DNA from 3 places in the Streptomyces sp. SS7 genome. Region 1 is predicted to be linked to each of the others. Evidence: predicted binding sites of a transcription regulator. Region 1 holds the regulator's gene; each other region holds the start of a gene.
The links. Region 1 encodes HrcA, which represses chaperone genes, less so after heat shock. Its sites were predicted from a motif close to TTNGCACTCNGNNNNNCNGAGTGCNAA; they were not measured.

Region 1 (2,266 bases):
TCTCGACGTAGAGGTCGCCGGCGGGGCCGCCGCCGGGGCCGACCTCGCCCTCGCCCGCGAGCTGGATCCGGGTGCCGTTGTCGACACCGGCCGGGATCTTGACGGTGAGCGTGCGGCGGGAGCGCACCCGGCCGTCGCCCGCGCACTCCGGGCAGGGGGTCGGCACGATGGTGCCGAAGCCCTGGCACTGGGGGCAGGGGCGGGAGGTCATGACCTGGCCGAGGAAGGACCGGGTCACCTGGGAGACCTCGCCGCGGCCGCGGCACATGTCACACGTCTGGGCGCTGGTGCCGGGGGCGGCGCCCTCGCCGCTGCACGTGGAGCAGACGATCGCGGTGTCGACCTGGATGTCCTTGGTGGTGCCGAAGGCGGCCTCCTCGAGGTCCACCTCCAGCCGGATCATCGCGTCCTGGCCGCGCCGGGTCCTGGACCTCGGCCCCCGCTGGGACGCCGTACCGAAGAACGCGTCCATGATGTCGGAGAAGTTGCCGAAGCCACCGGCCCCGAAGCCGCCCGCGCCACCGCCGCCCGCCTGGGAGAGGGGGTCGCCGCCGAGGTCGTAGACCTGCTTCTTCTGCGGGTCCGAGAGCACCTCGTAGGCGGCGTTGATCTCCTTGAACCGCTCCTGGGTCTTCGGATCCGGGTTGACGTCCGGGTGCAGCTCGCGGGCGAGCCGACGGAACGCCTTCTTGATCTCATCCTGCGACGCGTCGCGGCGCACGCCGAGAACGGCGTAGTAGTCCGTGGCCACTTACGACTCCGCCAGGATCTGTCCGACGTACCGTGCCACCGCTCGTACCGCTCCCATCGTTCCCGGGTAATCCATGCGGGTCGGGCCGACCACGCCGAGTTTGGCGACTGCCTCGCCGCCCGAACCGTAGCCGACCGAGACCACGGACGTGGAGTTGAGTCCCTCATAGGCGTTCTCGTGACCGATGCGTACGGTCATGCCCGAATCCCCCGCCTCGCCCAGGAGTTTGAGAAGAACGACGTGTTCCTCCAGGGCCTCCAGGACGGGGCGGATGGTGAGAGGGAAGTCATGTCCGAAGCGGGTGAGATTGGCGGTGCCGCCGATCATCAGCCGCTCCTCGTTCTCCTCGACGAGGGTCTCCAGCAGGGTGGAGAGCACCGTCGAGACCGTGCCGCGGTCGTCCGCCTCGAAGGCCTCCGGCAGGTCCTCCACCAGACGCGGCACGTCGGTGAACCGGCGGCCCGCGATCCGGCTGTTGAGCCGCGCGCGTAGATCCGCCAGAGAGGCCTCCCCGAAGGGCGCCGGGCAGTCCACCATGCGCTGCTCGACCCGTCCGGTGTCCGTGATCAGCACGAGCATCAGCCGGGCCGGCGCGAGCGACAGCAACTCCACGTGCCGCACGGTGGACCGGGTCAGCGACGGGTACTGCACGACGGCGACCTGCCGGGTGAGCTGCGCGAGCAGCCGTACGGTGCGGGCCACCACGTCGTCGAGGTCGACGGCGCCGTCGAGGAAGTTCTGGATGGCGCGCCGCTCGGGCGCGGTCATCGGCTTGACGCCGGCCAGCTTGTCGACGAACAGCCGGTAGCCCTTGTCGGTGGGGATGCGCCCGGCGCTGGTGTGCGGCTGGGCGATGTATCCCTCGTCCTCCAGGGCGGCCATGTCGTTGCGCACGGTGGCCGGGGAGACACCGAGGTTGTGCCGCTCGGTGAGGGCCTTGGAGCCCACCGGCTCCTCGGTGCCGACGTAGTCCTGGACGATGGCGCGCAGCACCTGCAGCCTGCGTTCACTCAGCACCCGCGCACACCTCCCGTGGTCGTCCCCCAGTGCCCTGGGCGTCTGCACTGGCACTCTTCGCTCCCGAGTGCCAGACGTTCCCCGGCCAGTGTACGGCTGTGGGGTACACCGGGGGCAAGGTCGGCCGACGCCGGGACCACTTACCGTTAGCGTCCCGGTATGACGGTGACTTGGGAAGAGCTCGGGTGGGAGCGGATCGCGGCCGGGGTCGGGCGGGTGCGGCTGCCGGGCTGGGACTGCACGGCGGGGCTGGTCGTCGGGGCGGGCGCGGTGCTGATGGTGGACGCCGGATCGGGGCTGGCGGAGGGGGTGCGGTTGCGGACGCAGGCCGAGGAGCTGACCGGCGCGCGTGTGACCCATCTCGCGCTCACCCATCCGCATTTCGACCATGTGTTCGGCGCGGCGGCCTTCGCCGGTACGGAGGTGTACGGCGCGGTGGGCATGGACTCGGTCCCGGCGGAGGAGCTGCGGGCGGACGCGGTGCGCGAGGGGCTGGAC
Region 2 (2,266 bases), 1.1 Mb from region 1:
CGCCACCCTCGAGACCACCGTTGACGGCGATCTGCTTGAGCGGGGCCTCCAGCGCGAGCTTCACGGCGTTGGCGCCGGTCGCCTCGTCACCCTCGAGCTCCAGCTTCTCGAAGACCTGGGAGGCCTGCAGCAGGGCCACGCCACCACCGGCGACGATGCCCTCCTCGACGGCCGCCTTCGCGTTGCGGACGGCGTCCTCGATGCGGTGCTTGCGCTCCTTGAGCTCCACCTCGGTGGCGGCGCCGGCCTTGATGACCGCGACACCGCCGGCGAGCTTCGCCAGGCGCTCCTGCAGCTTCTCGCGGTCGTAGTCCGAGTCGCTGTTCTCGATCTCGGCGCGGATCTGGTTCACCCGGCCGGCGACCTGGTCCGAGGAGCCGGCACCGTCGACGATGGTGGTCTCGTCCTTGGTGATGACGACCTTGCGGGCCTTGCCCAGCAGGTCGAGGGTCGTGTTCTCGAGCTTGAGACCGACCTCCTCGGAGATGACCTCGCCGCCGGTGAGGATGGCGATGTCGTTCAGCATCGCCTTGCGGCGGTCGCCGAAGCCCGGGGCCTTGACCGCGACGGACTTGAAGGTGCCGCGGATCTTGTTGACGACCAGGGTCGACAGGGCCTCGCCCTCGACGTCCTCGGCGATGATCAGCAGCGGCTTGCCCGACTGCATGACCTTCTCCAGGAGCGGGAGCAGGTCCTTGACGTTCGCGATCTTGGAGTTCGCGATCAGGATGTACGGGTCGTCGAGGACGGCCTCCATACGCTCCATGTCGGTGGCGAAGTACGCCGAGATGTAGCCCTTGTCGAAGCGCATACCCTCGGTGAGCTCCAGCTCCAGACCGAAGGTCTGGGACTCCTCGACGGTGATGACGCCTTCCTTGCCGACCTTGTCCATCGCCTCGGCGATGAGCTCGCCGATCTGGGTGTCGGCGGCGGAGATGGAGGCCGTGGAAGCGATCTGCTCCTTGGTCTCGACATCCTTCGCCTGCTCCAGCAGCGCGCCGGAGACGGCCTCGACGGCCTTCTCGATGCCGCGCTTCAGAGCCATCGGGTTGGCGCCGGCGGCCACGTTGCGCAGACCCTCGCGCACCAGGGCCTGGGCCAGGACAGTCGCGGTCGTCGTGCCGTCACCGGCTACGTCGTCCGTCTTCTTCGCGACTTCCTTGACCAGCTCGGCGCCGATCTTCTCGTACGGGTCCTCGAGCTCGATCTCCTTGGCGATGGACACACCATCGTTGGTGATCGTGGGGGCGCCCCACTTCTTCTCGAGGACGACGTTGCGACCCTTGGGGCCGAGCGTCACCTTGACGGCGTCCGCGAGCTGGTTCATGCCGCGCTCGAGGCCGCGCCGCGCCTCCTCGTCGAACGCGATGATCTTGGCCATGTGAAGTGGTCCCTCCAGGACTGGGGGTGATTCCTTCGGACCGCGCCCGCGCCCGCGACGGACGGCTCGCATGCCGCGTGGTTCCTTGCCCCACCTGGCCTGCGGGCCTCACCGACCCGGTCCTTCTTTGTCACTCTCACCTTCAGAGTGCTAACGCCAATGATTAGCACTCGGCATGGTCGAGTGCAAGCGCCTCCGCCCGATCCGCAGGGGGGCGCGCGCGCCCCGGGCCCCCCGCGCACCCCTGGCCGGGCAGGCCGAAGGGCCCGTACCCCGGTGCCCGGACAGGCCGAAGGGCCCGTACCCCGGGAGGTACGAGCCCTTCGAAGATGAAACAGAAGAACGACGCTTCAGTCGGCGCGTGCTTCAGCCGGTCGCGAGTCGGACCATGTCCGCCTGCGGCCCCTTCTGACCCTGCGAGATCTCGAAATCGACCCGCTGGCCCTCTTCCAGGGTGCGGTACCCGTCCATCTGGATCGCGCTGTAGTGGACGAAAACATCCGCACCACCGTCGACCGCGATGAAGCCGTACCCCTTCTCCGCGTTGAACCACTTGACGGTGCCCTGAGCCATGCCTAACTCCCCTATTACTGGCCCTTGCACAGATCCACACTTCGCGGATCCGGGTCAGACCTCACCCCCCAGTTGGTTTGGGGGCGTGCGCCGGAACGCGTCGACCGCGGCCGAATGTATCTGTCCAACTGCCGTCTGCAACAGGTCACTCGGACGAGAATTCTGGACGCACGCGATCCGGAATGTGGCGAGAATTCGCCAGAATTCAGGGCAAGTCGGGCCCCGCAAAAGCCGCAAATGCCACGCAAGAGGCTCGCACTTTGGCTACTTCTTGTCGGGCGCAAGGCAGAAATCAAAGATTCCGGATCAGGG
Region 3 (2,266 bases), 2.7 Mb from region 1:
CCGGTCGTCGACCGCGTCCCCACCCACGACAAGGTCGTCTTCCTCACCTACGACGACGGCGCCGAACGCGACCCCCGCTTCATCGACCTGGTCCGCGAACTCCGCCTGCCCGTCAGCGTGTTCCTCACCGACAGCGTGGTCGGCCCCGGCTACGGCCACTTCGCCCGGCTGCGCTCCGTCGGCGCGACCCTGGAGAACCACACCCTCGACCACGCGGCCCTGCGCGGACTGCCGTACGCCGGCCAGCGTGCCGAGATCTGCGGCCAGCAGGACAAGCTCCACGCCCGCTTCGGCGTGCGCCCCCGCCTCTTCCGCCCGCCCTACGGCACGTACGACACCACCACCCTGCGCGCCGCCGCCGACTGCGGCATCACGGCCGTCGTCCTCTGGCGTGCCGCGCTGGGCCCCGCCGGGCTCACCTACCCGCACGGCGCTCCCGGCCTGCGCCCCGGCGACATCGTCGCCCTCGACCCGGACGAGTCCACGGGCCCGAGCCTGCGCGAACGGACCACGGCACTCCTGCGGGTGCTCCGGGAAAGGGGCCTGACGGTGGGGAAGCTGGAGGACTACCTGTAGGGGTGCGCGAGCCGGGAAATCGTCCCGACGCGCCACGGGATTAGCAGTCCGCTTGACCGAGTGCTAATCGCGGTCATAGTCTCGGCTCTGGCACTCCCCACTGGAGAGTGCCAACAACGCGACGGGCAGGTCCGGCACCCGCGACGACGGATCCACCTGGTCGCCACCTCAGACAGTTAACCCCGTGAGATCTCCGAAGGGGGAGGTCGGATCGTGACGACCGCCAGCTCCAAGGTTGCCATCAAGCCGCTTGAGGACCGCATCGTGGTCCAGCCGCTCGACGCCGAGCAGACCACGGCCTCCGGCCTGGTCATCCCGGACACCGCGAAGGAGAAGCCCCAGGAGGGCGCCGTCCTCGCCGTGGGCCCGGGCCGCTTCGAGAACGGCGAGCGCCTGCCGCTCGACGTCAAGGTCGGCGACGTCGTCCTGTACAGCAAGTACGGCGGCACCGAGGTGAAGTACAACGGCGAGGAGTACCTCGTCCTCTCGGCTCGCGACGTGCTCGCGATCATCGAGAAGTAGTTCTTCACCCGAGCACACTGCGTGCTTGAAGCATGATGCTGCGCCCCTGGCTCCCGCCACCACACAAGAAGCCGGGCGCCCGGGGCGCAGTGCCTTTTCACCCCACGTTTTCCGCCCACAGATTTCCGAGAGGGCTGCCGCTGTCATGGCGAAGATCCTGAAGTTCGACGAGGACGCCCGTCGCGCCCTCGAGCGCGGCGTCAACAAGCTGGCCGACACGGTCAAGGTGACGATCGGTCCCAAGGGCCGCAACGTCGTCATCGACAAGAAGTTCGGCGCCCCGACCATCACCAACGACGGCGTCACCATCGCCCGCGAGGTGGAGATCGACGACCCGTACGAGAACCTCGGCGCCCAGCTCGTCAAGGAGGTGGCGACCAAGACCAACGACATCGCGGGTGACGGCACCACCACCGCCACCGTGCTGGCCCAGGCGCTCGTCCGCGAGGGCCTGAAGAACGTCGCCGCCGGCGCCTCCCCGGCCGCCCTGAAGAAGGGCATCGACGCCGCGGTCAAGGCCGTCTCCGACGAGCTGCTCGCCACCGCGCGCCCGATCGACGACAAGGCGGACATCGCCGCCGTCGCCGCGCTGTCCGCCCAGGACCAGCAGGTCGGCGAGCTCATCGCCGAGGCGATGGACAAGGTCGGCAAGGACGGTGTCATCACCGTCGAGGAGTCCAACACCTTCGGTCTGGAGCTGGACTTCACCGAGGGCATGGCCTTCGACAAGGGCTACCTGTCGCCGTACTTCGTGACGGACCAGGAGCGCATGGAGGCGGTCCTCGAGGACCCCTACATCCTCATCAACCAGGGCAAGATCGGCTCCATCGCCGACCTGCTGCCGCTGCTGGAGAAGGTCATCCAGACCAACTCCTCCAAGCCGCTGCTGATCATCGCCGAGGACGTCGAGGGCGAGGCCCTGTCGACCCTGGTCGTGAACAAGATCCGCGGCACCTTCAACGCGGTCGCGGTCAAGGCCCCCGGCTTCGGTGACCGCCGCAAGGCGATGCTCCAGGACATGGCCACCCTCACCGGTGCCACCGTCATCTCCGAGGAGGTCGGCCTCAAGCTCGACCAGGTCGGCGTCGACGTCCTCGGTTCCGCCCGCCGCGTCACCATCACCAAGGACGACACGACGATCGTCGACGGCGCCGGCGACTCCGCCGAC

Region 2: a site for HrcA is predicted at 1,545-1,571, ahead of groL (chaperonin GroEL). Genes of this name have one in related genera too.
Region 3: a site for HrcA is predicted at 617-643, ahead of groES (co-chaperone GroES). Genes of this name have one in related genera too.

The regions. Positions count from the first base shown of each region.
Region 1 covers NZ_CP141223.1:6,572,023-6,574,288, reverse strand. Annotated here, with positions in the region: gene dnaJ (molecular chaperone DnaJ) at 1-751, opposite strand, end outside; gene hrcA (heat-inducible transcriptional repressor HrcA) at 752-1,768, opposite strand; gene U5640_RS30290 (MBL fold metallo-hydrolase) at 1,928-2,266, shown strand, end outside.
Region 2 covers NZ_CP141223.1:5,430,918-5,433,183, reverse strand. Annotated here, with positions in the region: gene groL (chaperonin GroEL) at 1-1,381, opposite strand, end outside; gene U5640_RS25145 (cold-shock protein) at 1,748-1,954, opposite strand.
Region 3 covers NZ_CP141223.1:3,870,941-3,873,206, reverse strand. Annotated here, with positions in the region: gene U5640_RS17740 (polysaccharide deacetylase family protein) at 1-576, shown strand, start outside; gene groES (co-chaperone GroES) at 790-1,098, shown strand; gene groL (chaperonin GroEL) at 1,244-2,266, shown strand, end outside.